Regions from separate parts of the Bradyrhizobium sp. P3_C3 genome, predicted to be linked through region 1. Evidence: predicted binding sites of a transcription regulator. Region 1 holds the regulator's gene; the other holds the start of a gene.
What was found. The regulator LexA, encoded in region 1, represses DNA repair genes until DNA is damaged. The targets are predictions, from matches to a motif close to TGTTCNNNNTGTGTTCNG.

Region 1 (15,500 bases):
ATCTTCGATCCGGATGGCGCGGCGAGCGTCGCCCGCGCCTGCGGCACCTTCGGCGCGGCGCACATGCTGAGCTCGGTGTCCGAGCCCGGCCTGGAGAAGACCGCCGAGGCCGCCCCTGATGCGCTGCGGCTCTATCAACTCTATGTGCGCGGCGACGACGATTTCGTCGCCGATGTCGTCAGCCGGAGCGAGAAGAACGCCTACGCCGCCTTCTGCCTGACCGTTGATACCGCCCATTACAGCCGTCGCGAACGTGACATTGCCAAGCGCTATGTTCGCGAGAGCCGCCTGCGCGCCACCGGCGGCGATTACCAGAAGGGCCTGGAGTGGCGGACCGTGAAGATGATCAAGGACAAGTTCAAGATCCCGCTCATCCTGAAGGGCATCGCCACCGCCGAGGACGCCCGGATCGCGGTCGATCACGGCGTGGAGTGGATCTACGTCTCCAACCATGGCGGCCGCCAGCTCGATCACGGCCGCGGTGCCATGCATGTGCTGCCCGAGATCGTCGACGCCGTGAAGGGACGCGCCAAGATCATGGTCGACGGCGGCTTCTGCCGCGGCACCGACATCGTGAAGGCGATCGCGGCGGGCGCGGACATGGTCGGCATCGGCCGGCTGCAATGCTGGGCATTGGCCGCGGCCGGCGAGGCCGGCGTGAGGCGAACGCTGGAGCTGCTCGAGGACGAGGTGCTGCGCTGCCTCGGCCTCTTGGGCGCCACCTCGTTCGCCGAGGTCGACAAGTCCTGCCTGCACCAGGCGACCGCAACGAATGCGCCGAGCGTGTTCAGCGCGTTCCCGCTGTTCGACCACGACCCCTATCGATATTGAGTGAAAGGATGCAATGAGCTCGCTCTCTCCCGGCAGCGCGGACGCGCTCCTGTTCGATCTCGGGCGCGTCGTGCTCGACATCGATTTCTCCAAGGCGATCGCCTGCTGGGCGGGACATGCCGGCTGCAAGCCGGAAGCCATCGTCGCGCGCTATGTGCGGGACAGCGAAGCCTACCGGCTGCACGAGGTCGGCAAGATCAGCGACGAGGCCTATTTTGACTCGCTGCGTGTCGCGCTCGGGATCGGCATCTCGGACGCGCAGTTCCTGGAGGGCTGGAACGCAATCTTCGCCGGCGAGATGCCCGATATCGCCGAGCTGCTGCCGCGCGCGGCGAAGCAGTTGCCGCTCTACGCCTTCTCCAACACCAACCGGCCGCATGTGGACCACTTCTCGAAGGAATATGCCGGCCTGCTCGGCCATTTCCGCGAGCTGTATCTGTCGTCCAGCATCGGCCTGCGCAAACCGGACCTGGAGGCCTTCGACCATGTCGTGGCCGCGATCGGCGTGCCGGCGAACCGCATCGTGTTCTTCGACGATCTTGCCGAGAACATCGAAGGAGCGCGGTCGCGCGGCCTGACCACGGTCCACGTGACCTCGCCCCGCGACGTCGGGAACGCCCTCAAGGCGCTCGGAATCTGATCTCTGGCCGGCAAGCCGACGGGCCGCGAATGGAACTATTCTGCCCGGGGGCAAGGAACCAAAACCCTTTGTGCATTTTTATACAGAGTTCCCGGAACGATTGCCCCTCTCAGGACTCATGAGTCCGTTGGGAATTCTACATCGGGCTTATCATCGTGTTAGGCAAAACCTACCTTACCAAGCAGGCCTCTCTGCTGATGAAATTCGCCAGAACCACCTCGGATTCTGACCTTTCCGCAAAACTGATCAGCAAGGCCGCCGACCTGAAATCCCAGGCCGACCCGCTGCCTGACAAGGATCAGGGCCCCGCAGCGCCGGACGTCAGTCCGTACAAGCAGCCGGGGGGCTGACCGATGCTGGCCGTGGCTCTCGTCTTTCTCGTCCTCGCCATGGCCATCCTCGTACCGGTCTGTCTCGCCTTCTGGATCATGCCGGGGCGGACTTGATGCTCACCCTTCATCGCAGAGCGGATGACGCAGGATAAATCATCCTGCGCGGCCACTGTTTTGCCTCTGCGCCTGCACTCGGCTAGAACTCTCGCCGCCGATTTGCCCGAACGGGCCCAGCAGGAGTTTTCACCCGTGGCCCTGATGCCGGTTTCCGACGCGCTCGCCGCGGTGCTGGCGGGCGCAGAGCCGTTGCCTGAAGAGATGATCGCGCTCGACGCAGCCTTCCACCGCGTGCTCGCGCGCGATGTCGCGGCGCGGCGCACGCAGCCGCCGCAGGCGATGTCGGCAATGGACGGCTATGCGGTGCGCGCGGTCGATGCGGCGAAGATCGACTCCCAGCTCACCCTGATCGGCGAGGTCGCGGCGGGCCGCCCGTTTGCGGGATCGATCGGCGCCGGCGAGGCCGTGCGTATCTTCACCGGCGGTGTCGTTCCCGATGACGCTGATGCGGTCGTGATCCAGGAGGACACGATCGCGGACGGCAAGCGCATCACCATCAAGGAAGCCGCCGTAACGGGGCGGCACATCCGCCCCGCCGGCGTCGACTTCTCGGAAGGCGACGTGCTGCTGCGCAAAGGGGCCCGGCTCACCGATCGCGACCTCGCGCTCGCCGCCGGCATGAATTACCCGCAACTGCCAGTCCGGCGACGCCCGAAGGTCGCGATCCTCGCCACCGGCGACGAGCTGGTGATGCCGGGTACGACGCCGGGCCACGGCCAGATCGTCTATTCCAACGGCTACGCCCTGCACGCGCTCGCCCGCAGCGAGGGCGCCGATACCATCGACCTCGGCGTTGCCGCCGATACGCTGGAGGCCACCACGGCCGGCATCGGCCGCGCGCGGGAGAGCGGCGCGGACATCCTGATCACGACCGGCGGCGCCTCTGTCGGCGACCACGATCTGGTCCAGCAGGCGCTGAGGGACGAAGGTATCTCGATGGCGTTCTGGAAGATCGCGATGCGGCCGGGCAAGCCGATGATGCACGGGCGGCTCGGCGCGATGCGCGTGATCGGCCTGCCCGGCAATCCCGTGTCATCCTACGTTTGCGGCTTCCTGTTCATGGTGCCGTTGATTCGCGCGCTTTCGGGCCGTTCGATGATTCATCACCGCCGCGAACGCGCGGTGCTCGGCCGCGATGTCGGCGCCAATGACCAGCGCGAGGATTACCTGCGCGCATGCCTCGAGCTGCGCGACGACGGCACACTCCTCGCCCTTCCGGTCAATCACCAGGATTCCTCGCTGCTTGCGAATCTCGCTGCGGCACAGGCACTTCTCGTGCGCGCGCCATTCGCGTCGAAGGCCGAAGCCGGCACGCCTTGCGAGGTCTTGCGGCTGCCCGTCTGAGCGCTTCGTTCGCGTGCGTTCCGCGAACTTTGTCGCGTTCACGGTAAATTAAGCAGTTGCGGAACATGTATCGAACATATAGTGTCCGTTCATGATTTGTTTCGAGAATGTAGCGGCTTACTGCTGAATTCAGCGTCTCGGAATCGAACGACATCAACCGGGGGATTTTGGTCGAGATGTTAACGCGCAAACAATACGAGCTCCTGCGGTTCATCAGCGAACGGCTGAAGGAAAGCGGCGTGCCGCCCTCCTTCGATGAGATGAAGGACGCGCTCGACCTGCGCTCGAAATCGGGCATCCATCGCCTGATCACCGCGCTCGAGGAGCGCGGCTTCATCCGGCGCTTGCCCAACCGCGCCCGCGCCATCGAGGTGATCAAGCTGCCCGAGCTTCAGGCCGCCGCCGGCAGCCGCCGCGGCTTCACGCCGAGCGTCATCGAAGGCAATCTCGGCAAGGTCCGCACGACGTCCAGCCCGCCGGCGGACGAGGGCGAGCGCCCCGTCGCGGTGCCCGTGATGGGCCGCATTGCGGCCGGCACGCCGATCGAGGCCTTGCAGACCCGCAGCCACACCATCAGCGTACCGCCTGACATGCTCGGCTCGGGCGAACATTACGCGCTCGAAGTGCGCGGCGATTCCATGGTCGAGGCCGGCATCCTCGACGGCGACATGGCGCTGATCCAGCGCAACGAGAGCGCCGATACCGGCGATATCGTGGTGGCGCTGATCGACGACGAGGAAGCAACCCTGAAGCGCTTCCGCCGCCGCGGCGCCTCGATCGCGCTCGAGCCCGCTAATGCGGCCTATGAGGTCCGCATTCTGCCGCCCAACCGGGTGAAGATCCAGGGCAAGCTGATCGGGCTGTACCGGAAGTATTGATACCGGACGTGCCGGTATCGGTTATTGGGCGCCCCGCGCGCTTTCGATCGGCATCGCCGATCCGAGATTGGAGCGGACGATTGTCCGCTTCCGCTGGATAGTCTTTCTGGTTTCGCGCAGATTATCCGGCCCCTCCTCCAGCGGTAAATCCTCGGCACGCMGCACGAAGCAGCCCTGCTTCGCGGCCTTCAGGTTCGAGGAGAAGTCATGCGCCGGATCGTTCTGAGCACAATTGCTGTGGCGCTGATCGCAGCATCAGCGTCGCAAGCCTTGGACGTACAAGCCTTGGCCGTGCAAGCCTTGGCCGCGCAATCGCGGCCCCATGTCCGCAAGGACACCGCCGTGAGCGAGCAAGTCCGCAAGGCCAGCGGCACCATCGACCGACCGTCGCGGCCGGGCTGGCAATATTCCGGCTGGTCGGCGCCTGCGGGGCGCTGACACGCGCCTGCAATGCAAAGGGGCGGGCTTTGTTCCTGGTGGATTCGGGAAAGTTAATGTGATTGCGGCCTGCGGCGGCGAGCCGTAGATTTGCCTACAACCCGGCAGAACGTTTGGTATTTCCACTCTGATAGAGGCCTGCGCCTCGATTAAGAGACGTGGGTCGCTATCCCTGCATGAGGAGCACCCGATGTGTGACTACAGCCTGCATGCCGTCGCGTCGCGTCCCGCCGAAGTCGGCGAGACGATCGTCACGACAACCTTCCGCGGCACCTCGACGCGCGGCTTTGCCTCCGCGGCCGATCCGACCGTCGCGGTCTGCCTGCTCCCGGGGACGGAGCTCGCCTTCGCCGACAACGTCCGCTACGACAATCGCTGGATCTGGACGCGCACCGTCAATTCGCGCGTCGGCAAGTTCGGCAAGATCGATCCGCACATTCCCGATCGCCATCATGATGCGATCGAATTCCCCGACGGCAAATCCGTGCTGGTGACGCAGCTGGTCGAAGGCCAGCGTGCGACCGTGCTGCAGCTACCGGTGACCCAGCCGCTCGGCGAGCGCGAGCACAAGCCGCAGACCATCACCGACAGCCGGACAACCATCACCCGCCTGCCGATCGGCTGATGCAGCCATTCCCGGCCGGCAGGTCGGGCCAGGATTGAAAATCGCCATCGCCGGCCGAGGCCGGCGAGATGGTGTCGTTTGTGTCCCGCGAAACTCCATCGGGCGGACCAAGCCGTGGCGTCTCCCACCGCACGAAGTTTGCGCTGTCCTGCCTGAATTTTGAACGTCCGTTCCGCAGCCAAATGGCCGATGCTTGGTGCGGCTTGAGACGGCGGGCACGTTCGATGAAGACCTTCATTCGCGTCGTTGAACTCTGGGTGCCTGACCGCACGCGCATGCGGCTGGAATTCGGCGGCGGCCTCTACGGCGAAGGGTTGTCCGCGTTTAGGGACGTGAGCGAGGATCTGCACTTCGGATATGACGAGGGGCTTCCCGGCAAGGCCTGGGCCGGCGGCCACCCCGTGATCCTCACCAGATTCACCGATTCCTATTTCAAGCGGACCGATCAGGCCATCGCCGCCGGGCTGACCTGCGGCGTGGCGGTGCCGGTGTTTTCAGGCGAATTCCTGCAAGCCGTCATGGTGCTGTTCTGCGGCGACGACGAGGCCCATGTCGGCGCGATCGAGCTCTGGCACAACGATGCCGAAACCTCCCACGAGATGGGGCTCGTCGACGGCTATTACGGCACCGCCGACATGTTCGAATTCAACTCCCGCCACACCAGATTTCCGCGTGGCTTCGGCCTGCCCGGCCGCATCTGGAAAGCCGGCCTGCCGCTGGTCATCAAGGATCTGCACGATGCCAGGAGTTTTCTGCGCTGGGAGGACGCCGCCAAGGTCGGAATCAATCTCGGCGTCGGCGTTCCCTACCGGGCCGGCACCGATCAGACCTGGGTGCTGACATTTCTCTCCGCGCAGGCGACCCCGATTGCGCGACGCTTCGAGATCTGGGTCCCGGACGAGGCCCGTTCGGCGCTGGTCTTCCGCGCCGGCGATTGCAGCGCGCAGACCGACCTCGCCGCGCTCTATGCGACGAAATCCATCGCCAAAGGCGAAGGCAGCATCGGCGGGGCCTGGGCCACCGGCATGCCCGCACTCAACGACGATCTCGCGCGTGACGGCTCGGTCGCGGCCTTGCAGGCCAGCGCCTCTGGACTGAGCCAGATGGTCGTCCTGCCGGTGATCGGCAACGCCAGGCTCGACGCCGTGCTGGCCTGGTATCTGTAACCCATCCGCTCAATCCTCGGCCTGTAGGTCGGCTTCCGATGGCGTCGCGTCGCGGTTGCGGGGAGCCGCCGCCTGCGGCGCAAGGCTCGCGCCGAAATCCGCCTCACCGGCGGCCGCCGGCGACCACGGACGATCTGCCCCCCTTGCCTTCGCCGCCTGAACCGCAAAGCCGTCGCCGCTTCGCGTCAGTGCCAGCGCGCCCTGCCTTGCGAGACGCTGACGGTCGACAACCATCGCTGCGCAATCCGGCGGCGCCGGCCGCGCCGTCACCACCAGCGCGGCACGGCTGCAATCGTCAGCCAGTGAATCGATGCGCAAGGCCAGCGCGACCAGGCGCCCGTCGGCGAGCGGCGTCACGCAGCCGGCCTCGTCGCACGACACGCCGGCAGCCAGTGACGCACTCCCGGCATCGCGCGGATCGGCGTCGGCCGCGAGCCATTCCTTCAGAAGAAAACTATCCTTGCTCGACCTGATCAGATGCAGGTGCCCATCCCTGCCCCGCACCGCGACACTCTGGCCGTCACCGGCGATCAGGACATCGGGCTGCCGCGCGCACAGTCCCCAGAGGATCGCGGCCAACAACACCACCGCGCCGGCCCAGCGCAACGGCGTGCGCAACAAGCCCATCACGATGATCCCCAAGCTTGCCGCGATCAGCGGTGCGATGCCGAAAGCCGAGATGCGGCCGACCGCGCCCGGCAAAGCGGCCACCCAGCGCGACACCGCAACCATCCAGTCGATGCCGATCCCCATCAGCCACCAGAACGGACCATCGAGTCCGAACGGCGCTGCAATCAAGCCCAACAGGCCCGCGGGCATCACCAGGGCCGAGACCACCGGCATCGCCCCGAGGTTGGCGAGCACGCCGAACGGCGTCACGCGGTGAAAATGGAAGGCGGCATAGGGCGTGGTCGCGAGCCCCGCGATCAGCGAGGCCAGGAACAGCATCGCGATCTCGCGCCCGCCCCACATTGCAATCCGCGCGGTCGCGGAATGATCTGGCGACGCAAACAGGTTCGGCATGCCGATCTGCACCAGTGCCACCAGTCCGAGCGTCGCGGCGAAGGACATTTGAAAACTCGGATGCACAAGTGCTTCCGGTGCGACCGCGAGCACGATCAGCGCGGCCACCGCCAGCGTGCGGAAGGTGATGGCACGGCGATCGACCATGACCGCGATCAGCACCACCGCCGTCATGAAGAACGATCTTTGCGTCGCGACCTCCGCGCCCGACAGCAGCAGATAGAACGCGGCTGCGACCAGCGCCGCAGCCGCCGACCATTTCTTGATGGCAAAGCCGGCCGCCATTCCAGGGATCAACGCCAGCAGCGCGCGCACCGCGAAGAAGACCACGCCGGCGACGACCGCCATGTGATAGCCGGAAATCGAGAGCACATGTCCGAGCCCCGAGATGAACATGGCGTCGTTGACGGGCGTGGTGATCGCATCGCGCCGGCCCGTGAGCAGCGCGGTCGCAATCGCCCGGTTGTCGCCCTCGAGCGTGGCGCGGATGCGCGCGTCGATCGCATCGCGCAGACCCTGCATGAAGGCGGCATAACGCAGCCGCAAGCCACCGGCATCCGGCGGCACCGATGCCGCAATCGTGCCCATCACGAAGCCGGAGGCGCCGATGCCCTGGAAGAACATGTCGCGCGAAAAGTCATAGCTGCCGGGGCGCACCGGCGACAACGGCGGCAACAGCCGCGCCTTCAACTGCACGAAGCTGCCGACCTCGGGCGCAGTCCCCTTGCGCACGGAGAGGCGCACGCGCTCGAGCTTGACGTCGCTGCGCTGCGCCTCCATCGCGGTGACACGCAGCACGAAGCGGTCGGTGCGCTCGCGGATGTCGCGGGTCTCGACGAAGCCCGACAGCGAGACGGAATAGAGCGGCTTTGCCAGCACCGTGTGCGCGATCCGCGCCGTCTTCCAGGTCGCCATGGCAAAACCGGCCGCCACCGCCGCGATCATGATCGCCGGCGCAAACAACTGGCTCCGACGCAACAGCACCGCGCCAAGCATGAGCACGATGGCCGTCGCAGCAACGACCCACAGCACCGGTTCATGATCGGCGGCGAAGTAGAGCGCGATGCCGCCGCCGAACGCGACCGGCACCCACGGCAACAATCGCCCGGCGCCGGCCTCGGCGCGCGCCCATTCGCGCAGGGTCTCGGCCAGCGACGTCCAGAGGTCGAACCCTGCCGGCACGAGGCCGCCCGCGGATGCAGCTCGGCCGACGGGCCAAGTCCCCGCGATCCAAGTCCCCGCAATCCCCTGGGACCGAACTGGCCGGCCCGGCTCCGCCATTCCCTGCACCTTACGATACGCGACAGGCCAGGAGGCTACCGGAACGTGCGGCTGCGCGAATAGCGGTACGGATCAGGAACGGAGCGAACGGCCCCCTACTTTTCCTCTTCCATCGTCACGGCGACGTCCGCCTTGGCCGAGAGCCGAACTTTGTTGCCCTCGACACCGGCGACGAGGCCCTTGTCGATGAAGTGATGGTGGCCCTTGTGGCTGCCCTCGCCGCTGTCCTTCTTGGTCAGCTTGATGCGATGGCCCTCGACCTTGTCGACCGTGCCGATGTGGACGCCATCGGCGCCGATGACTTCCATATGCTCTGCGATGTTCTGCATGGTGGGTTCCTTGTTGGACCCACCCCAACGCGCGGGGGCAGCGTTCGTTGCTATTGTCATTCCGGGGCGCGCCACTTGGCGCGAGCCCGGAATCCATAACCACAAGCCGGGGTTATGGATTCCGGGCCTAGCCCTTCGGGCCATCCCGGAATGACGAGAGAGGCGGAGTAGCGCGACGGCTAGATCAACGGCGCGCGCGACGAGGCATGGTGATTGACAATCTTCCAGTCGCCGTCCTCACGGAGGATGACCCAGCTCATCTTGACCGAGAACTCCGCCCGCTCGCCAGCGAGGTCAAACGACACGATCGCAGCCATGTTGATCAGGTCCGGGCTGGCTTGCGTGGCGCGCACCTCGGAAAACACGGCGCTCGGCTGGCGCCAGCGCGGCAGGCCGTTGAAGTAGTCGGCGACGCCGTCCCTGCCCCGATAGAGTCTTGGATTCGAGCCGAAGAAGAACGCGTTCTTCGCATAGAGCGACGACAGCGCAGCCGCATCGAGTGTCGCGAAGCCGGCGCACCATTTCGCGATGATGGCGGAAACGATCGCGTCGGCTTCACTGCTCATAGGCCCAATCCCCTCAGCCCTTGGCGACTTCCTTCGCGAACGTATCGCGCAGGCCGATGGTGCGCGAAAACACCGGCTTGCCCGGCGTCGAGTCCCTGTCGCGCACGAAATAGCCCTGGCGTTCGAACTGCATCGGCACGGTCGCATTGCTCTCCGCAACCGATGCCTCGATCCGCGCGTTGGAGAGGATCTCCAGCGACTGCGGATTGAGATCGGCCGCGAAGTTCGAGGCGTCCGGGCTCGGGTTGGAGAACAACTGGTTGTAGATGCGGATCTCCGCCGGCACCGACGTCGCCGCCGGCAGCCAGTGCATGGTCGCCTTGACCTTGCGGCCGTCGGGCGCGTTGCCGCCCTTGGTCGCGGGATCGTAGGTGCAGCGCAGCTCCACCACTTCGCCCGCGTCGTTCTTGATCACGCCGGTGCACTTGACGAAATAGGCGTAGCGCAGCCGCACCTCGTTGCCGGGCGACAGGCGGAAGAACTTCTTCGGCGGGTTCTCCATGAAGTCGTCCTGCTCGATATAGAGCTCGCGGCCGAACGTGATCTTGCGCGTGCCGGCCGAGGGATCGTCGGGATGGTTGATCGCCTCGAGCTCTTCAGTCTGCCCTTCCGGGTAGTTCTCGATGACCACCTTGAGCGGTCGCAGCACGCCCATGCGCCGCTGCGACGTGCGGTTCAGCTCCTCGCGGATGCAGAATTCCAGCATGCCGACATCGACGACGCTGTTGGCCTTGGCGACGCCGATGCGCTTGACGAATTCGCGCAAGGCCGCCGGCGGCACGCCGCGGCGGCGCATCCCCGCTACAGTCGGCATGCGCGGATCGTCCCATCCGGCGACATGACCGTCGCGGACGAGCTGGGTCAGCACGCGCTTGGACAGCAGCGTGTAGGTCAGGTTGAGCCGCGCCATTTCGTACTGGTGCGGCTTGGACGGCACCGGCAGCTTTTCGATGAACCAGTCGTAGAGCGGCCGATGGTCCTCGAACTCCAGCGTGCAGATCGAGTGCGTGATGCCCTCGATCGCGTCCGACTGACCGTGCGCATAATCGTAGCTCGGATAGATGCTCCACTTGGTCCCGGTGCGCGGATGATGCGCATGCAGGATGCGGTACAGCACGGGGTCGCGCAGGTTGATGTTGCCCGCGGACATGTCGATCTTGGCCCGCAGCACGCGCGCGCCGTTCGGGAATTCACCGGCCTTCATGCGGCGGAACAGGTCGAGATTCTCGTCCACGCTGCGGTCGCGGAACGGCGAGTTCTTGCCGGGCTCGGTCAGCGTGCCGCGCGCGAGGCGGATCTGCTCCTGGGTCTGGTCGTCGACATAGGCGAGCCCGTCGCGGATCAGCTTCTCCGCCCATTCGTACAGGCGGTCGAAATAGTCCGAGGCGAAGAACAGGTTCTTGCCCCAGTCGAAGCCGAGCCAGTGCACGTCGGCCTGGATGGAATCGATGTATTCCTGCTCTTCCTTGACCGGGTTGGTGTCGTCGAAGCGCAGATGGCAGCGGCCCGGAAACTCCTGGGCGATGCCGAAATTGAGCGCGATCGACTTGGCGTGGCCGATATGCAGGTAGCCGTTCGGCTCCGGCGGGAACCGGGTCACGATCTCCTGGTATTTGCCCTGATCGAGGTCGGCCTGGATGATGTCACGAATGAAATCGCGCCCAACCTCGTTCGCCACCGGTTCTGTCATTACGAAAATCCTGTAGGGAAATCAGCGGCCCTTCTGCCAAATTCGCTTGGCTGAGCCAAGAGCTTAGCGGTCCACTGCCGGGCTTTAGTTATGCTCCGGTCCTGTTATATACCACCGCCTCCAATGCATAGGCCCTGCCAAGAATGACCGATTCCGTCGTCACCCGCTTTGCTCCCTCGCCGACCGGCTTCCTCCATATCGGGGGCGCCCGCACGGCGCTGTTCAACTGGCTCTATGCGAAGAAGCACGGCGGCAAGATGCTGCTCCGGATCGAGGACACCGACCGGGAGCGCTCCACCGAGGCTGCGATCGGCGCCATCCTCGACGGCCTCAAATGGCTGGAGCTCGGCTGGGATGGCGACGTCATCTACCAGTTCAGCCGTGCCGCCCGCCACCGCGAGGTCGCCGAGCAGCTCCTCGCCGAAGGCAAGGCCTATCGCTGCTACGCCACCGCAGAGGAGCTCACCGCCATGCGCGAGAAGGCGCGCGCGGAAGGCCGCACCCGCCTCTATGACGGCATGTGGCGCGACCGTGACCCGGCAACCGCGCCTTCCGACGTCAAGCCCACCATCCGCCTGCGCGCACCGCAGACCGGCGAGACCGTGATCGAGGACCAGGTCCAGGGCCGCGTGGTCTGGCAGAACGAGAACCTCGACGACCTCGTCCTGCTGCGCGGCGATGGCAATCCGACCTACATGCTCGCAGTGGTCGTGGATGACCACGACATGGGCGTCACCCATGTCATCCGCGGCGACGACCACCTGATCAACGCCGCCCGCCAGAAGCAGATCTACGACGCCATGGGCTGGGCGCTGCCGAGCATGTCCCACATCCCCCTGATCCATGGCCCGGACGGCTCGAAACTGTCGAAGCGCCACGGCGCGCTCGGCGTCGATGCCTACCGCGCCATTGGGTACCTCCCGGCCGCGCTCCGCAATTACCTCGTCCGTCTCGGCTGGAGCCATGGCGACCAGGAGATCTTTTCGACCGAGGAGATGATCGCCGCGTTCGACCTCGCCAGCGTCGGCCGCGCCGCCGCCCGCTTCGATTTCGCCAAGCTCGAAAACCTCAACGGCCACTACATCCGCCACGCCGACGATCAATCACTCGTGAAGATGTTCGAGGACGTGCTCGACCACGTCGTGCCCAGCCGCAACGAGCTTAAGGCCAAGTTAAACGACACGACGCGGGCACAGCTTCTCAAGGCGATGCCGGCCCTGAAGGAGCGCGCCAAGACGCTGATCGAGCTGATCGACAGCGCCTATTTCATCTTCGCCGACCGGCCGCTGGAGCTCGATCCCAAGGCGGCAGCGCTGCTGACGCCCGAGAACCGCAAGCTGATCGGCCAGCTTCATTCCGCGCTGGAGAAAGTCGAGACATGGAGTGCGGCGAATGCGGAGGCCGCGCTGCGCGCCTTTGCCGAGGAAAATAGTCTCAAGCTCGGCGCCGTCGCCCAGCCGCTGCGGGCGGCGCTAACGGGACGGTCGACATCGCCTGGTATATTTGAGGTTTTGGACGTGCTGGGGCGCCAGGAAAGCCTGGGCCGGCTTAAGGACCAGTCCAAGGACTAGGCCAAGGACCAGGCTACGACGTAAGTCGACCATGCGTGCGGCGATCTTGCAGCGCACACAGCAATAATATACCCATCTCACCCGTACCTTCTGGAATATCCGGCCTGCCCTACCAAGTCATTGGGGCCTTCCGGGTCCGGCCCGTTTCACCACACATCGGGGACCTCTGATGGACGCAAAAGCAAGCAATAAGACCGCCACGCTGACGGTCGGAAACAAGAACTACGATCTCCCGATCCACAGCGGTAGCGTCGGGCCTGATGTCGTCGATATCGGCAAGCTCTACGCCCAGTCCGGGCTGTTCACCTACGATCCCGGCTTCACCTCGACCGCAAGCTGCGAGTCCAAGATCACCTATATCGACGGTGACGCCGGCGTGCTGGAATACCGCGGCTACCCGATCGAGCAGCTCGCCGAGAACGGCGACTTCCTCGAGACCTGCTACCTCCTGCTCTACGGGAACCTGCCGACCGCCGCGCAGAAGAAGGATTTCGACGACCGCGTGATCCATCACACGATGGTGCACGAGCAGATGGCCCGCTTCTTCCAGGGCTTCCGCCGCGACGCCCATCCGATGGCGGTGATGGTGGCCTCCGTCGGCGCGCTCGCCGCGTTCTACCACGACTCCACCGACATCAACGATCCGAAGCAGCGCATGATCGCGTCGATGCGCATGATCGCCAAGATCCCGACGCTGGCGGCCATGGCCTACAAATACACGATCGGCCAGCCCTTCGTGTATCCGAAGAACTCGCTGAAGTTCGCCGAGAACTTCCTGCACATGTGCTTCGCCGTGCCGTGCGAGGAGTACAAGATCAATCCGGTGCTCGCTGACGCGCTGGACAAGATCTTCATCCTGCACGCCGACCACGAGCAGAACGCCTCGACCTCGACGGTGCGCATCGCCGGCTCCTCCGGCGCCAACCCGTTCGCCTGCATCGCCGCCGGCATCGCCTGCCTTTGGGGCCCGGCGCATGGCGGCGCCAACGAAGCCGCGCTCGCGATGCTCGCCGAGATCGGCTCGGTCGACAAGATTCCGGAATTCATCGCCAAGGTGAAGGACAAGAACAGCGAAGTCCGCCTGATGGGCTTCGGCCACCGCGTCTACAAGAACTACGATCCGCGCGCCAAGATCATGCAGAAGATGTGTCATGCCGTTCTCAAGGAGACCGGCCATGGCGACGATCCGATGCTGAAGGTGGCGCTCGAGCTCGAGAAGATCGCGCTCAGCGACCAGTACTTCATCGACCGCAAGCTCTACCCGAACGTCGACTTCTATTCGGGCATCACGCTGAAGGCGATGGGCTTCCCGGTCTCGATGTTCACCGTGCTGTTCGCGGTCGCCCGCACTGTCGGCTGGATCAGCCAGTGGAGCGAGATGATCGAGGACCCGCAGCAGAAGATCGGCCGTCCGCGCCAGCTCTACACCGGCGTCACCCGCCGCGACTACGTCGCGATCAAGGATCGCAAGTAAGATCGGCCATTGCGGCTTTTGGAAACGGCGCCATCCTGCGATGGCGCCGTTTTTGTTTTGGAGGACGCCGTAGGGTGGGCAAAGCGAAGCGTGCCCACCACCTCTCCGAGACGGAGCCAGAAACGGTGGGCACGCTGCGCTTTGCCCACCCTACGATATGGAGAACCCGATGCTGACCGGAAGCTGCCTCTGCGGAGGCGTTGCCTACGAGGTCGATGCGACCCCGTGCACCATCATGCACTGCCATTGCCAGACCTGCCGCAAGACGCACGGATCGGCCTTCTCCACAGTCACCAACGTGCCGCGCGACCGCTTCCGCTGGACCAAGGGCGAAGACTTGCTGCGCGGCTTCGAATCCTCGCCCGGCAAAACCCGCTATTTCTGCTCGCAATGCGGATCACACATCGTCGCCTCGCGCGAGGGCAGGAGCACGGTCCTGCTGCGGATGGGCTGCCTCGACACACCGATCGCAGAACGGCCTGAGGTGCACATCTGGCGATCGGATTCCGCCAACTGGTACGACCCGAAGGCCGAATTACCGGAGTGGGCCGAAGGCACCGCACCGAAAGCTTGATCGGTTCTTCGCCTCATCTTGCTGCCACGCACAACAACTAGTCGACTTATCGCGTCCGCAATCGCTTGACAGTCGAAACGCTCCGCGCGCAAATTCTTACACTAAGTAAGAATGACGACAGGGATGGAAATGCCGGAGCAGCCGAGAAGTCGGCGGCAGACGCGTGCTGCCATTTTGACTCACTTGCTCCAGTCCGGCGGCTCGTTCCGGCCGCCGCTGGCCAAGGCCGTGCGCCTGTCCGAGGCGAGCCTGTCGCGCATCCTGTTTGACCTGAAAGCCGAAGGCCTGATCGAGGAAGTGCGGCGCCCCGCCCCTTATGTCGGCGGTCCGACAGGGCTCGTGTCGCTCGATGGCTCCGTGGCGCTCGCGGCCCTCGAGCTGACCGGCCAGTGGCTCAGCGTGGGCGTGGGCGGCATGTCGGGCGAAATGCACTACACCGAGCGTGTTCCGTTGCTGAAGAAGCCGACCGTCGAGACCGTCGGCCGGGTGTTCCGCGAAGCCCTCACCTTGCTGCGCGACTGGACGCGCCGCCGCCGCATCAGTCTCGCGCAGATCGGCATCACCATTCCCGGCCTCGGCCGCCTGAGCGCCGCGGGCAATCCGATCATTCCGTGCGACGTC
Region 2 (15,500 bases), on a different contig from region 1:
GGCGCCGCCACGCCCGACAAGCGCACCGCTCATTTCGTTTCCGCGCTCTGCGTCGCCTGGCCCGACGATCATCTCGAAGAGGTCGAGGCGCGCGTCGACGGCAGCTTGGTCTGGCCGCCGCGCGGCACGGCCGGCTTCGGTTATGATCCGATGTTCCTGCCTAATGGCCACGATCGCACGTTCGGCGAGATGACCAGCATCGAGAAGCACGGCCTGCCGCCGCTCGGCCTCGGCCTGTCGCATCGCGCCCGCGCCTTCGTGAAACTGGCGGAGATCTGCCTTGAGCCGCGCTAAGCAAGCTTTCGGCGTCTATGTGCACTGGCCGTTCTGCCTGTCGAAGTGCCCCTATTGCGACTTCAACAGCCACGTCCGCCACGCCGCGATCGACGAGACGCGCTTCGCTTCAGCTTTCGCGCGTGAAATCGAAACGACCGCACAGCGTGCGCCCGGGCGTGAAGTCACCTCGATCTTCCTCGGCGGCGGCACGCCGTCGCTGATGCAGCCCGCAACCGTCGGCGCGGTGCTCGATGCCATCGGCAAGCATTGGCACGTCGCCAGCGATGTCGAAGTGACGCTGGAAGCAAACCCGACCAGCGTCGAAGCCACGCGCTTTGCCGGCTATCGCGCCGCCGGCGTCAACCGCGTCTCGCTCGGCGTGCAGGCTCTCGACGATGCCTCGCTGAAAGCGCTGGGCCGCATGCACAGCGCCCGCGAGGCGCTCGATGCCGTCGCGATCGCGCGCCGCTCGTTCGACCGTTATTCGTTCGACCTGATCTACGCCCGCCCCGACCAGACGCCGGCGATGTGGGCCGACGAGCTGCGCCTCGCGATCGATGAAGCGGCCGAGCATCTGTCGCTCTATCAATTGACGATCGAGGAAGGCACGCCGTTCTTCGGCCTGCACCAGGCCGGCAAATTGAAGACGCCGGACGAAGCGGTCGCGCGCGCGCTCTACGACGTGACGCAGGAGACCTGCGACAAGCTCGGCCTGCCCGCCTACGAGATTTCAAATCACGCGCGGCGCGGCGCCGAGTGCCGGCACAATCTGGTGTACTGGCGCGGCGATGAATATGCCGGCATCGGCCCCGGCGCACACGGCCGCCTCGATATCGACGGGATCAGGCACGCCACCGCCACCGAGAAGCGTCCCGAGGCCTGGTTGATGCGGGTCGAGACCAACGGCCACGGCAACGTCACCGACGATCTCCTCAACAGCGAGGAGCGCGCCGACGAATTTTTGCTGATGGGGCTCCGCCTCGCCGAGGGCATCGACCCCGAGCGCTACAGCGCGCTGTCGGGCCGACCGCTCGATCCCAAGCGCATCGCGCTGTTGCGCGAAGAAGGTGCGATCATCGTCGATGCGACGGGGCGCCTGCGCGTGACCAGCAGCGGCTTCCCGGTGCTGGACGCCGTGGTCGCGGATCTCGCCGCGTAGCGAGCTGCCGTAGCCCGGATGGAGCGCAGCGTAATCCGGGACGCTTTCGCCACTCGGATAGAACCCGGATTGCGCTGCGCTCCATCCGGGCTACGAAGCCATCAAGCCCCAAAACTCTTCGGCGAGCCCGCGACCGCCACACCGCCACCCGTCGTCACCTTCATCACGGCGAGGCCGCGCTCGTTGGTCCCATCGGCGCGGAAGCGGAACAGGCCGTCGATGCCGGCGAAGCCGGAAGGGTTGGTGAGCACGTCCGGCGAGAAGCGCGTCGGGCCTTGCGTGCGCGCGAGCGCGGCGACGAGGGCGACCGCGTCATAGGCGAGCGTCGCGGTGCGGATCGGCTCGGCGCCGTATTTGGTGCGGTAGCGGCCGGAGAAGGCGCGGAAGCCGGCCGGGTCCGGCGCGGCGTAGAGACCGCCTTGCAAGTTCGAATTGGCATAGACACGCGGACTGTCCCACAGGCCGGTGCCGAGCAGCTGGATGTTGCGCAAATTCGCGCCCGCGGCCGTCATCGCATCGGCCACCGCGACGACGGCATCGCCGTCATCGGCGATGAACAGCGCATCCGCGCTGCCGAGCTGCTGCGCCACGGTGCGTGCCGGCGTCGCGCGATCGGCGCCGTATTTCTCGAAGGCGACAATGCGGCCGCCGCGCCGCGGCACCGCCGCCTTCACCGCGGCCTCGACGACATTTCCATAGGCGTTGTCGGGCACCAGCACGGCGACCGAGCGCTTTCCGATGCTCGCGGAATATTCGACGATGCGGTTGACGTCGGACTCCGGCAGGAAGCTCAGCAGAAAGACGCCGCGGCCGGCAATGCTGGAATCGGTCGAGAACGCGATCACCGAGATGCCGCGCGTACGCGCGACCTGCGCCACCGCCGGCACCGACTGCGCGAACAGCGGGCCCAGGATGATCTCGGCGCCTTCGTCGACCGCCTGCTGCGCGCCCGCCTGCGCGCCTTGCGGACTGCCGTTGTCGTCCTTGATCAGGAGCTGGATGTTGGGATTCTGGAACTCGGCCAGTGCCATCTCGGCGGCGTTGCGCATCGACTGCGCGGCGAGGCCGGCATTGCCGGCGGCCGAGAGCGGCAGGATCACGGCAACCTTCACGCCGCCGCTGCCGGCGGTGGTGGCCTGTTGCGGCGGGCCGGCCGGCTGAGCCGGGGCCGGGGAGGAGCTGCTGAACGGGTTGGAAAACTGGCTGAGACTCTGCTGCACGCCGGCGCAGGCCGACAGCAAGGGGGCGCCGAGCAACAGGCCGAGTGCGCTCCGCCGGGTCGCCCCCGATAATCGGGAGCCCTGAACGGGAGATTTAGGATCGCGCGGGCCCAGCATCACAACTTCTCTTCTGACCGACCGTCGGCCGGCCGGTCACAACATTCTTTCCACGACACAAGCCGCGGATTCAGGCATATTGTCGGCAAATAGTTAACTAAAACAAAAGGATAATGACCACTTAACGCGGCCACACCTCAAGCCCTGGCTAGCTGTCCACCATCCGTCACCCGCATCAAGGCGGCGTTTCCGCCGCGAATGTGGCGCCGACGCTTCATTCCCTCTGCAATGTGATGCCGGATGGGTCACATTCCAGTCCTTCCTCACCCCTGACCTGGCGCGATCTTTTTCCGAGGACCGGTTCCCAGCCCCCGGGATCATGCCTAAGTTCGATTCATTATGCGCGTAAAGCCGAGCCCGATAAATACACCTGAAGCGACGGATCCCGCCTCGCGCGGTTTCTCCATCGACGCCCATCGGCTGACGGCGCCGAAGGCGGCGCCGGGCCTCCATCTGGTCGCGACCCCCATAGGCAATCTCGGCGACATCACACTGCGCGCGCTTCAGACGCTCGCCGGCGTCGACGTCATCGCCTGCGAGGACACCCGCATCACGCGGCGCCTGACCGAGCGCTACGCGATCACGGCGCAGCTCAAGCAATATCACGAGCACAACGCGGAAGCGGCGCGTCCGAGGATCCTGGAGGCGCTGGGGCAGGGCGGCTCGATCGCGCTGGTGTCGGATGCCGGCACGCCGCTGATCTCCGACCCCGGTTTCAAGCTGGTGCGCGAGGTCTGCGCAGCCGGCCATGCGGTCTACGCGCTGCCCGGCCCGTCCTCGGTGCTGGCCGCGCTGTCGGTCGCCGCATTGCCGACCGACCGCTTCTTCTTCGAGGGCTTTCTGCCGGCGAAATCCGCCGCGCGAAAGTCGCGCCTTGCGGAGCTCGCCCGCATCGATGCGACGCTGGTGATGTTCGACTCCGGCAACCGCGTCCAGGACACTCTCGCCGAGCTTGCCGAGATCATGGGGACGCGCGAAGCCGCGATCTGCCGCGAATTGACGAAACTGCACGAGGAGATTTCGCGCGCGCCGCTGCAGGAGCTGGCACGCGGGGCGGACACGCTGGAGACGCGCGGCGAATTCGTGCTGGTGATCGCGCCGCCTGCGGCGGACGCGGAGCTGCTGACCTCGGATGCGCTCGACGGACTGCTGCGCGAGCAGCTCGCCGCGCACAGCGTCAAGGATGCCGTCGCGCATGCGGTCGCGCTCTCGGGCCGGCCACGCCGCGAGGTCTATGCCCGCGCGCTCGAGCTCGCAAAGGACCTGAGGGACGGCGATGGCGAAAACTGAGGGCGCGGAACCGAAGGTCGCCTCGCCCGAGCGCGTCGCCGCGTTCCGCACCGGCATCTCCGCGGAGAGCCGCGCCGCCGCCTATCTCATGGCCAAGGGCTACCGCATCCTCGCCAGGCGCTACCGCACCCCACATGGCGAGATCGACATCGTGGCGCGCCGCCGCAACCTGATCGCCTTCGTCGAGGTCAAGGCCCGCGCGACGCTGGATGACGCCGCCTTCGCCGTGACCCCGCGCCAACAGCAGCGCATCATCGACGCCGCGCAAGGCTGGCTCGTGGCGCATCCCGAGCATGCCGAATTCGAACTGCGATTCGACGCCATGCTGATTGCGCCGCGCTCACTTCCGCGCCATGTGTTGGCGGCATTCGACGCCTCGACCTGAAAGGCAGACCATGAAACTGAACGTCGCCGTCCAGATGGACCCCATCGCCCGTATCAACGTCAAGGGCGATTCCACCTTTGCACTGCTCCTGGAGGCGCAGAAGCGCGGCCATGGCCTGTCCTATTACACGCCCGACAAGCTCTCGATGGTCGGCGAGGAGATCGTCGCGCCCATCCAGCTCCTGACCGTGCGCGACGAGCCCGGCAATCACTTCACGCTGGGCGAGCCCAGGCGCGAGGCGCTCAACGGCTTCGACGTCGTGCTGCTGCGCCAGGATCCGCCGTTCGATCTCGCCTACATCACCTCGACGCATTTCCTGGAGCGCATCCATCCGAAGACGCTGGTCGTCAACGACCCCGCCTCGGTGCGCAACGCGCCGGAAAAACTGTTCGTGATGAACTTTCCGCAGCTGATGCCGCCGACGCTGATCTCGCGCGACCTCGACGAGATCAACGCGTTCCGGGATAAGCACGGCGCCGTCGTCATGAAGCCGCTGCACGGCCATGGCGGCGCAGCGGTGTTCCGCGTGATGCCGCAGGACATGAATTTCGGCTCGCTGTTTGACATGTTCTCGGTGACCTTCAAGGAGCCGTGGGTGATCCAGCAGTTCATCCCCGAGGTGAAGCACGGCGACAAGCGCATCATCCTCGTCAACGGCGAGTTCGCCGGCGCGGTGAACCGCGTGCCGGCCGCCGACGACCTCCGCTCCAACATGGTGCGTGGCGGCGCCGCGCAGGAGACCGAGCTCACGCCACGCGAGCGCGAGATCTGCGCCACCGTCGGCCCGGCGCTGCGCGAGCGCGGCCTGCTGTTCGTCGGCATCGACGTCATCAACGGCAACCTCACCGAGATCAACGTGACATCGCCGACGGGCATCCGCGCCATCGCGCGGCTCGGCGGCCCGGACGTCGCGGCGAAGGTCTGGGACACGATCGAGCAGAAGCGGGCGAAGTAGAGCGCTCACTCGTAGCCCGGATGGAGCGCAGCGAAATCCGGGATCTCACAACGCGCTGCACGAGCCCGGATTGCGCTTCGCTCCATCCGGGCTACGGACATCAATTGAAACACGAGGAAGTACGCTCCTCACCCTGAGGAGCGACCACCGCGCACGCTGCGCGAAGCGCCCATGACTAAACCACCCATTCACCATGACGCCGCGCGCATCGTTCGAACGAACGTCCCGCCCTGCGTGAATCTACGGGGCCACTGGCCGACCGGATAACGCGACGTTCACCATCTGCCCAGAACGCGCATCGTCACGGGCCATCACACTCGGCCTCGCAACACCCCTTATACCTTTACTCCCTACTCATCGACGCAGGGGAACCCGCCACGTGCGGTTCGAGTGCCCCGCGTAAGAGTAGAAGCGTATGAACACCGCACGCATTGTCGTTCTCGTCATCGCGCTGGGCGCCGGCGGCGTCGCTGCGTATCTGGCGAGCGGCTTTGACAACAAGCCCGCGCCCGCCCTTCCCGTCGCCGAAAAGCTGCCGACGGTCGAGGTGCTGATCGCGAAGAACGACATCCAGCTCGGCCAGGCCGTGAAGCCCGAGGATCTGCAATGGCAGTCCTGGCCGGCGGCGACCGCGAGCAGCGCCTTCATCCGCCGCGACAGCAGGCCCGACGCCCAGACCCAGATCGCAGGCTCGATCGCGCGCGTGCCATTGATGCAGGGCGAACCGATCCGCGAGCAGAAGCTGGTGAGGGCCGAGGGCTCGGGCTTCATGGCCGCGATCCTGCCCTCCGGCATGCGGGCCGTCTCCACCGAAATTTCAGCCGAGACCGGCGCCGGCGGCTTCATCCTGCCGAACGACCGCGTCGACATCGTCCTGACGCGGCGCCTGAAGAACCCCGATGGCGCCAACGGCGCGACCGGCGGCAACGACCTGATCCTGTCGGAGGTCATCCTGAGCAACATCCGTGTGCTCGCGATCGACCAGGCGCCGAAAGAAAAAGACGGCCAGAACGCCGTGCTCGGCAAGACCGTCACGCTCGAGCTCAAGCCGGACCAGGTCGCGACGCTGTCGGCCTCGCGCCAGGGCGGCACGCTGACGCTCGCGTTGCGAAGCATCGCCGATGCCAACGCGTCGGAGATTTCGATCGAAGACCTGACGGCCAAGCGGCCCGGCGGCGTGAACGTGATCCGCTACGGGGTGCAGGCACGGCAACTGACGTCACAGAAGTGATGATGGGGACACCATGAACTACGGGGATGATCGGACGGGCCTGCGCATTCGGGGGAAGCGCGCGCGCTCGTTCTGGACGGGGGCGGTGCTGATGCTGGGGCTGATCGCAGCCCCCGACGTCGTCAACGCGGCGGATGCGCCGGTCGGCGACCAGGCGCCGATGCAGGCGCCGGATCTCGGCGTGTCGCCGGTTTCGACCATCGCGCCTGCGCGCACGCGCTCGCTGTCGCTCGGCGTCGGCAAGTCCGTCGTCATCGACCTGCCGCGCGAGGTCAAGGACGTGCTGGTGGCCGATCCCAAGATCGCCAATGCAGTGATCCGCTCGTCGCAGCGCGCCTATATCATCGGCGGCCAGGTCGGCCAGACCAACGTCGTGTTCTTCACCGCCGACGGCCAGCAGGTTGCCGCCTACGACATCGCGGTGAAGCGCGATCTCAACGGCATGCGCACGGCGCTGCGCCAATCTCTGCCGGGCGTGCAGATCGAAGGCGTCGGCGACAGCGTGATGCTGACCGGCTCGGTGTCGAGCCCGATCGAGGCCCAGCAGGCCGGCGACGTCGCCGCAAAACTCGTTGGCGGCGCGGACAAGGTCGTCAACAACATCGTCGTGCGCGGCCGCGACCAGGTGATGCTCAAGGTCGTCGTCGGCGAAGTCCGCCGCGACATCGTCAAGCAGCTGGGCGTCGACCTCAGCGCCAGCCTGAATGCCGGGACGGCGGTCGTGAACTTCAACAATTCCAACCCGTTCTCGGTCAGCGGCGGACCGATCGTCGGCAGCAACGGGCTCGGCGTGGCCGGCCTCGCCAAGGGCGTCGCCACCGTCAGCGCCACGATGCGCGCGATGGAAAGCGCCGGCGTCATGCGCACGCTGGCCGAACCGAGCCTGACCGCGATCTCGGGCGAATCCGCCACCTTCATCGCCGGCGGCGAATTCCCGATCCCTGCAGGCTATTCCTGCGATCCGGTCACCCACGTCTGTACCACCCAGGTCACCTACAAGAAGTTCGGCATCTCGCTGAACTTCACGCCGCTCGTGCTCAGCGAAGGCCGTATCAGCCTGCGCGTGATGACCGAGGTCTCGGAGCTGTCGAACACGAACGCGATCACGCTGACGCAGGCGGTGTCCTCGACCTCGAGCAACTCGATCACCATCCCCTCGGTCCAGACCCGCCGCGCCGAGACCACGCTGGAAATTCCCTCCGGGGGCTCGATGGCGATGGCCGGCCTGATCCAGCAGAAGACCAAGCAGGCGATCAACGGCCTGCCCGGCGTCGACCAGGTGCCGATCATCGGCGCGCTGTTCCGCAGCCAGGACTTCGTCAACAACGAGACCGAGCTGATGGTGATCGTGACGCCCTATGTGGTGCGCGCGGTCGCCCAAAAGGAATTGTCGCGGCCCGACGACGGCTTTGCGCCGGCCTCGGACGCGCAGACGGCGCTGCTCGGCCGCATGAACCGGCTCTATGGCATCGCGCGCAGCGTTGATCCGATCGAAGGCATCCGCGGCGATTTCGGCTTCATCATCGACTGAGACAGACGGTTTGGGGACCGGGACAAGAAACGGGGCAAGAGGGGACAAAGCGATGACGAAGACGATTGCCGATCGACGTCGCAACCTGCGGATCGCGCTGGCGCTGACGGGGCTTTCCGTCATGCTCGGCGCCTGCAACACCACCGGTGACATCGTCACCCAGACGGTGCCGACCGACTATCGCCAGCGCCACCCGATCGCGGTGCAGGAAGCCAAGAAGTCGATCGTGATCTTCGTCGGCAAGGCGCGCGGCGGCCTCTCCACCGCGCAGCACGCGGACGTCGCGGGCATTGCGAGGGACTGGGTGCGCGAAGGCACCGGTTCCGTCGTCGTCGACGTGCCGAGCGACGCTGCGAATTCGCGCGCCGCGGCGGCGACCTATCACGAAATCCGGTCGGTGCTCGCATCCGGCGGCGTGCCGTCGCGCGCCATCGTCCAGCATCCCTATCGCCCCGAGGATCCCGGACTGCTGCCGACCATCCGCCTGAGCTATTCGAAGATCGCCGCGGTCGCCGGCCCCTGCGGGCTGTGGCCGGAAGACGTCGGTCCGAACATCCTCGACCCCGGCTACAACGAGAACCGGCCGTACTTCAATCTGGGCTGCGCCAGCCAGCGCAACCTCGCGGCCATGATCGACAACCCCGCCGACCTCGAGCAGCCGAGGGCGGAGACGCCTGCCTACACCGCACGGCGCGAGATCGCCTTCGAGCGCTACCGCAAGGGCATGGCGACCACGACCATGTATCCCGAGGCCGAAAAGGCCAAACTCAGCGACACCGGCAAATGACAAGTTTTCACGACGACGAAGAAGCGGACGACCCGCGGCACCCCGAGGACCACATTGCGCCGGTTCCTCGCATCTCGGTACAGGCCTTTTGCGAGACCGAGCAGACGCTCGCCGCGATCACCGCGGCCGGGCAGGATCGCCGTCTCGCCAAGGCGCATCTCACCGCCAAAGGCGGCGGCCTTGCCGCGGCCATCGAAGTCTATGACACGATGCCGACGCCGAACGTCATCGTGATCGAATCCGACGGCACACGCGATATCCTCGAGGGCCTCGACGATCTCGCCGGCGTCTGTGATCCCGGCACCCGCGTGGTCGTGATCGGCAACCCCAACGACACCGCGCCCTATCGCGAGCTGGTCCGCCGCGGCGTCAACGACTACGTGGTGGGACCGGTCGAAACCCTCGACGTCGTCCGTTCGATCTGCAGCCTGTTCTCGGCGTCGGAAGCCATCATCACCGGCCGCGTCATCGCGGTGGTTGGCGCCAAGGGCGGCGTCGGTGCGTCCACGGTCGCGCACAACGTGGCCTGGACCATCGCGCGCGACCTCGCGCTCGATTCCGTCGTGATCGATCTTGACCTCGCCTTCGGCACCGGTGGCCTCGACTACAACCAGGACCCGGCGCAGGGCATCGCCAACGCGGTGCTCTCGCAGGACCGGCCGGACACGGCGCTGATGGAGCGTCTGCTCGCCAAATGCACCGAGCGCCTCAGTCTCCTCGCTGCGCCCGCAACGCTCGACCGCGTCTACGATTTCGGCGCCGAAGCTTTTGATGCGATCTTCGACACGCTGCGCATGACCACGCCCTGCATCGTGCTCGACGTTCCCCACCAATGGTCGGGCTGGACGCGCCGTGCGCTCGTCAATGCCGACGACATCGTGATCGTGGCCGAGCCCGATCTGGCCAATTTGCGCAACACCAGGAACATGCTGAGCGTGCTCAAGGCGGCGCGGCCGAACGACCGGCCGCCGCTGTACTGCATCAACCAGGTCGGCATGCACAAGCGCGCGGAGATCGACGTCAAGGCGTTCGCCAAGACCATGGAGAGCCAGCCGATCGCGGCGATCCCGTTCGACTCGAAATTGTTCTCGACCGCGGCCAATAACGGCCAGATGATCGCGGAGGTCTCCAAGAACCACCGCACCACCCTTCTGTTCCAGAACATGGCGAACCGCCTCGCCGGGCGTGGCGAGGTGAAGAAGCCGAAGCGCTCGCTGCTCGGGCCCCTCCTGAAGAGGCTCAAGGGCAGGGCGGGTCGCGGGTCAGCCCCGCATCGCAAGGTGTCGTAAGGGCGAAAGCGTTTTCGAGCGAAGTGGATACCGGGTCGCGCCAGGAAAACGCGTCAAAAAAAGAATCAGACGAGGGCGGGCTATTTGTCCGCCCGCTGCTGCTTCTTCGCCAGCAACTGCCGCAGCGCCGTGACCTTTGCCGCGGCCTGATCCGGCGGCAGGTCGGCCTTCACGATGGTCTCGGCCTCGGCCTGCTTTCCCTGCAGTCCCACGACGAGCGCCAGATTGGCGCGCACGCGGGAATCGGCGCGATTGCGCTCATAGGCGCGGCGCAGCGTTTCCTCGGCCCGCGGCAGATTGTTCTGGAGCATGTAGGACAGGCCGAGATTGGACAGAACCTGCGGCTCCTCGGGCACGATCTTCAGCGCTGCCGAATAATATTGCTGCGCCTCTTCGTTCCGGCCGAGCTGATCGAGCGCCGCGCCTTGCGCCGACAGGATGCGCCAGTCGGGATCCTCAGGCGTATGCGCGCGGCTGAGCACATCGAAGGCCTGCTGGAAATTGCCGCTGTCGGCGAGCGCGCGGCCGTAGCCGGCGAGCAACGCCTTGTTGCTGGGATGGGCGAGCACGGCCTGCTCCATCACCGCAACGGCCTGGGCGCGCTGGCCGGTCTCGCGCAGCGCCATGCCATATTCGAGCGCGACGTTGGGATCGGAAGGCTTGGCGCGATAGCGCTCGCGAAGCGCGTCCATGTCCGGCTTCGGATCGGCCCTGCCAGCCGTTTCCGACTTGCCGCCGAGCGCGCCGGTGATGTCCTCCAGACTCGTGGTCTGGCAGCCGCCGAGGGCAAGCATCACGAGCGCGGAAAGCAGGAATCTCGCCGGCGAAGAGGCAAGGGACGAACGCTTGGGCATACTCTGATCACTCGGCGACTGATCAGCGATGCTTACCGATTAACCCTAAAGTCCAGTTAAGGAACCTGGCCCGTCCGGCTCAATCGGTGAACTCGGCGCCGAATTCGCAGCCGATGCGCCAGCGCAGACGGCATTGGCGGGAATAATCGGGCGCGAAGATGATGGTGAATTGCGGCGGCACTTCCAGAAACTCCGCCACCACTTTCACGCCCCCATCCGAGATATCCGTGATCGTGCAATCCCTCGGCAGCGAGCCCGCGCCAAAGTGAATCTTGGCAAGCCGAGTGCATACCCGTCGTTCGCTTCTGCGGCGATTTGCAAGCATTTGAATTGTTCACCCGTTAGATCACGGCCCATCCCGCAGCTCTAGGAGTAGCGAACATTCGTTGGGATGTGCTGATGAGAGCCGCTCGCATTCGAGGCGTAGTGTCTGCGTGACGTTTACGACCGGTTAGGGTTTTCCGGGCCCCCAAGATTGTTCTCGTATTGTTCTTGCAAGAAAGATCGGGCTCTGCTACCCCTAATTGTGCGAGAGGGCAGGCTGGTTCGGGCATGGTTCAGCGGGTTTCTACCGTCGCCTTTGAGGGGATCGAGGCCCGCGCGGTCGACGTGCAGGTGCAGGTCGCGCCCGGCCTCCCTGCGTTCGCCATCGTCGGCCTTCCCGACAAGGCGGTGTCGGAGGCACGGGAGCGCGTTCGTTCGGCGCTGATTGCCTCGGGGCTGGCGCTGCCGGCGCGGCGGATCATCGTCAATCTCGCGCCGGCCGACCTGCCCAAGGAGGGCAGCCATTACGACCTGCCGATCGCGCTCGGGCTGATGGCTGCGATCGGCGCGATCCCGCCGGATGCGCTGACCGGTTTTACCGTTCTCGGCGAGCTCGGTCTCGACGGCTCGATCGCGCCGGTGGCCGGCGTGCTTCCCGCCGCGATCGGCGCCAATGTGCGCGAGGAAGGCTTGATCTGTCCGGCGGCCTGCGGCTCGGAAGCGGCGTGGGCGAGCCCGGACATCCAGATCATCGCGGCACAATCGCTGATCCAGATCGCCAACCATTTCAAGGGCACGCAGGTGCTGTCGCGGCCCACGCCGCGCGTGCACGAGGTCGCCGCCTCCCCGCTCGACCTGCGCGACATCAAGGGCCAGGAGAGCGCCAAGCGCGCGCTGGAGATCGCGGCCGCCGGCGGACATCACCTGCTCATGATCGGCGCGCCCGGCGCCGGCAAGTCGATGCTGGCGGCGCGCCTGCCCTCGATCCTGCCGCCGCTGTCACCGGGCGAATTGCTCGAAGTCTCCATGATCGCCTCCGTCGCCGGCGAGATCGAGGGCGGCGCGCTGACCGCGCGGCGGCCGTTCCGCTCGCCGCATCACTCCGCCAGCATGGCCGCGCTCACCGGCGGCGGCGTCCGCGCAAAACCCGGCGAGATCTCGCTTGCGCATCAGGGCGTGCTGTTCCTCGACGAGTTGCCCGAATTCGATCCGCGGGTGTTGGATTCGCTGCGCCAACCGCTGGAGAACGGCGAGGTCTCCGTCTCCCGTGCCAATCATCGCGTGACTTATCCTGCGCGCTTCATGCTGGTCGCGGCGATGAATCCGTGCCGCTGCGGCCATGCGTTCGAGCCCGGCTATGCCTGCAAGCGCGGCCGCATCGACCGCTGCACCGGCGACTACCAGGCGCGCATCTCCGGCCCGCTGATGGACCGCATCGATTTGCGCATCGAGGTTCCCGCGGTGACCGCAGCGGATCTGATCCTGCCGCCGGCGGCGGAAGGCTCGGCGGAAGTCGCCGCGCGCGTCGCAGCCGCGCGCGACATCCAGCTCGCGCGTTACGCGGATGCGGGCCTGCCGCATGTTCGCACCAATGCCGAGGCGCCGGCCTCGGTGTTGGAAGACGTCGCCAAGCCGGATGCGCAAGGCGCCAAATTACTGCGCGACGCCGCCGAGACCATGCGGCTGTCGGCGCGCGGCTATCACCGCGTCCTGCGGGTGGCGCGCACGCTCGCCGATCTCGACGGCGCCGACAAGATCGGTCGGCTGCATCTCGCCGAGGCGCTGTCCTACCGCGCACTCGCGGAGGATGTGCGGCAGATGGCCTGATCATTCCGCGCATCAACCCGGCGGTAACGAGTTTCCTTTACGCTCTGCAAACCATAAGGCCCAAGCGTTCCCAGTACGAGTCCACACCGGGCCGGGCGAGTAGAGTGTCATGTTGCGTTTCAAGATCCTGGCCTCGGTTGTTCCCCTGCTGGCTGCCGCGGTGTTCGCCCGCGGCGAGATCGGATCGGTCTCGCATCCCTGCATCGCGCTGGGCGAGACTTCAGTCGAGCTGACATCCCTGTTCTGGACGGCCGGCGTCCATATCGCCTTCACCGACGATCTGTCGCGGGCCACGGTGCGGGTTCAGATCACCGACGATCCGGACGCGGCGGACTTCGCGGTCGTGGACGACGGTCTCGGCTCCGAACCGGACTCCTGTCAGGCCAATCCGGCGACGCGCCTCGTCACGATTGCCGCGGAGCCGGTCGACGGCGGTCCGGTGATTTACCTGTCCACCGACGGGCCAGCCGATTACCGCATCTATGTGCGCTCGAAGACCTTTTCGCAGCGCGAGGCCGCGGCGCTGATCGTCGGCGCCAATGGCGGCCACCGCCCGCTTCCGCTCCAGGCCGCCTCGCTCTGAAGCGTTAACACCTCGTCAACCCTGTTTGGAGGCCGAACCAAAGCCTCAAGCTGTTCGCAAGGTCGGCGAGACATCGTCGCAATTGGCGGCGCGGGGTTTCGAAGCAAGAGTCGGGGTCGATGGCGATGGATCGGACGTTCCGGATCAAGGTGCGCATGCGCCGCTTCAGGCGACAGCATCCCCGCATCGCGTTCGCGATCCGCTCCTTCATGATTTTCTCGGCGACGTTCGGCGGCGCCTATGGCTTCGTCTCCGGCAGCCGCTCCGAGAACTCCGGCTACGATCCCAATACGTTTGCGGTCGGCGCGAGCTTCCTGTTCGCGCTCGCCTGCCTCGGCCTCGCCACGCTCAGCATGCGGCTGCGCTTCGTCAACAAGCGGATGCGTAAGCTGGCCGCCCACAACGAGACGCTGATCGATCGCAATTGGGAACTGAAGGAAGCGGAAGAGCGCGCGCGCAGCCTGTTCGAACAGCAGGGTGACCTGATCGTGCTGCGCGACCACCAGGGCCGCATCACCTTCGCCAACGACGCCTATTGCGCGCTCGCAGCACAGGCACGCAGCGTGCTGGTCGGCACGCGTTTCGATTTCGACATCCTCGAGCAGGGCGACAGCGCCCGCGAAAGCAACGGCACGCGCATTCACGACCAGAGGATCACCACCCCGCACGGCGCGCGCTGGATCGCCTGGCGCGAGGGCTATGTCCGTCTCGATGCCGGCCAGCCCGCCGAATTGCAGAGCGTCGGACGCGACGTCACCGACCGCACCGAGACCGAGCGCGCGCTGTCGGACGCACGCGACCAGGCCGATGCCGCCAACCGCGCCAAGTCGCGCTTCCTGGCGATGGCCTCGCATGAGATCCGCACGCCGCTCAACGGCATCATCGGCATGGGCGGCCTGTTGCTCGACACCACGCTGACGCCGGAGCAGACGACCTATGCCAGGGCGGTGAAAACCTCCGGCGAGGCGCTGATGGCGCTGATCGAGGAGCTGCTCGACTATTCCAAGATCGAGGCCGGCAAGCTCGATCTCGACCAGCGCCCGTTCGCGCTCTCGACCATGATCGAGGAGATCACCGAGCTGCTCGCGCCGCGCGCGCAGGCAAAGACGCTCGAGATCGCCGCCTATGTCGACGAGCGCCTGCCGCTCGAGGTCGTCGGCGATGCCGCGCGGTTGCGCCAGGTGCTGCTCAACCTCGCCGGCAACGCCATCAAGTTCACCGCGACCGGCGGCGCCGCGCTGATCGTCGAACCCGGCATCTGGCCGAACGAGATCAGTTTTCTGGTGCGCGACACGGGCATCGGCATCGCATCCGAAGCGCGGACACGCATCTTCCGCGAGTTCGAGCAGGCCGACGAGCGCGTCGCCCGCACCTATGGCGGCACCGGGCTCGGCCTTGCCATCAGCGAACGCATCGTCAAGCGCATGGGCGGCCGCATCACCCTGGAGAGCGAGCCGGGCAAGGGGTCGACCTTCGAGGTCGCGATCCCGCTTCCGCCATCGCAATCTGGCGCGGGACAGACGGCGTTCCCGAGCCCTGATCTCACCGGCAAGTCGATCCTCCTGATCGCCGACGGCATCGAGGCCTCGCTGATCGCGCGGCGGCTGGAGCGCTGGGGCGGACAGATCTGCCTCGTCTCGGATGGAGCCGTCGCAGAGGCGCTGCTGCCGGAGCGCTCATGGCATGCGGTGCTGGTCGATCGTGCGATCGGCGCCGCCATCGCCGACCATCT

Region 2: the regulator LexA is predicted to act here: its motif matches at 11,571-11,588, upstream of AC1DW2_RS29450 (YifB family Mg chelatase-like AAA ATPase).

The regions. Positions count from the first base shown of each region.
Region 1 is NZ_JBFUGY010000011.1:5,734-21,233, reverse strand. It holds gene AC1DW2_RS14440 (alpha-hydroxy acid oxidase) at 1-831, shown strand, start outside; gene AC1DW2_RS14435 (HAD family hydrolase) at 845-1,471, shown strand; gene AC1DW2_RS14430 (hypothetical protein) at 1,669-1,821, shown strand; gene AC1DW2_RS14425 (molybdopterin molybdotransferase MoeA) at 2,053-3,264, shown strand; gene lexA (transcriptional repressor LexA) at 3,441-4,142, shown strand; gene AC1DW2_RS14415 (hypothetical protein) at 4,350-4,580, shown strand; gene AC1DW2_RS14410 (hypothetical protein) at 4,771-5,205, shown strand; gene AC1DW2_RS14405 (GAF domain-containing protein) at 5,430-6,371, shown strand; gene AC1DW2_RS14400 (ComEC/Rec2 family competence protein) at 6,381-8,675, opposite strand; gene AC1DW2_RS14395 (DUF2171 domain-containing protein) at 8,771-9,004, opposite strand; gene AC1DW2_RS14390 (YybH family protein) at 9,184-9,570, opposite strand; gene AC1DW2_RS14385 (glutamine--tRNA ligase/YqeY domain fusion protein) at 9,584-11,260, opposite strand; gene gltX (glutamate--tRNA ligase) at 11,404-12,831, shown strand; gene gltA (citrate synthase) at 13,001-14,305, shown strand; gene AC1DW2_RS14370 (GFA family protein) at 14,475-14,879, shown strand; gene AC1DW2_RS14365 (ROK family transcriptional regulator) at 15,003-15,500, shown strand, end outside.
Region 2 is NZ_JBFUGY010000031.1:31,898-47,397, forward strand. It holds gene rdgB (RdgB/HAM1 family non-canonical purine NTP pyrophosphatase) at 1-294, shown strand, start outside; gene hemW (radical SAM family heme chaperone HemW) at 281-1,435, shown strand; gene AC1DW2_RS29400 (penicillin-binding protein activator) at 1,537-2,772, opposite strand; gene rsmI (16S rRNA (cytidine(1402)-2'-O)-methyltransferase) at 3,112-4,062, shown strand; gene AC1DW2_RS29410 (YraN family protein) at 4,049-4,447, shown strand; gene gshB (glutathione synthase) at 4,458-5,402, shown strand; gene cpaB (Flp pilus assembly protein CpaB) at 5,818-6,633, shown strand; gene AC1DW2_RS29425 (type II and III secretion system protein family protein) at 6,647-8,164, shown strand; gene AC1DW2_RS29430 (CpaD family pilus assembly protein) at 8,217-8,951, shown strand; gene AC1DW2_RS29435 (CpaE/TadZ family protein) at 8,948-10,240, shown strand; gene AC1DW2_RS29440 (tetratricopeptide repeat protein) at 10,321-11,094, opposite strand; gene AC1DW2_RS29445 (PilZ domain-containing protein) at 11,174-11,419, opposite strand; gene AC1DW2_RS29450 (YifB family Mg chelatase-like AAA ATPase) at 11,647-13,185, shown strand; gene AC1DW2_RS29455 (hypothetical protein) at 13,295-13,768, shown strand; gene AC1DW2_RS29460 (response regulator) at 13,888-15,500, shown strand, end outside.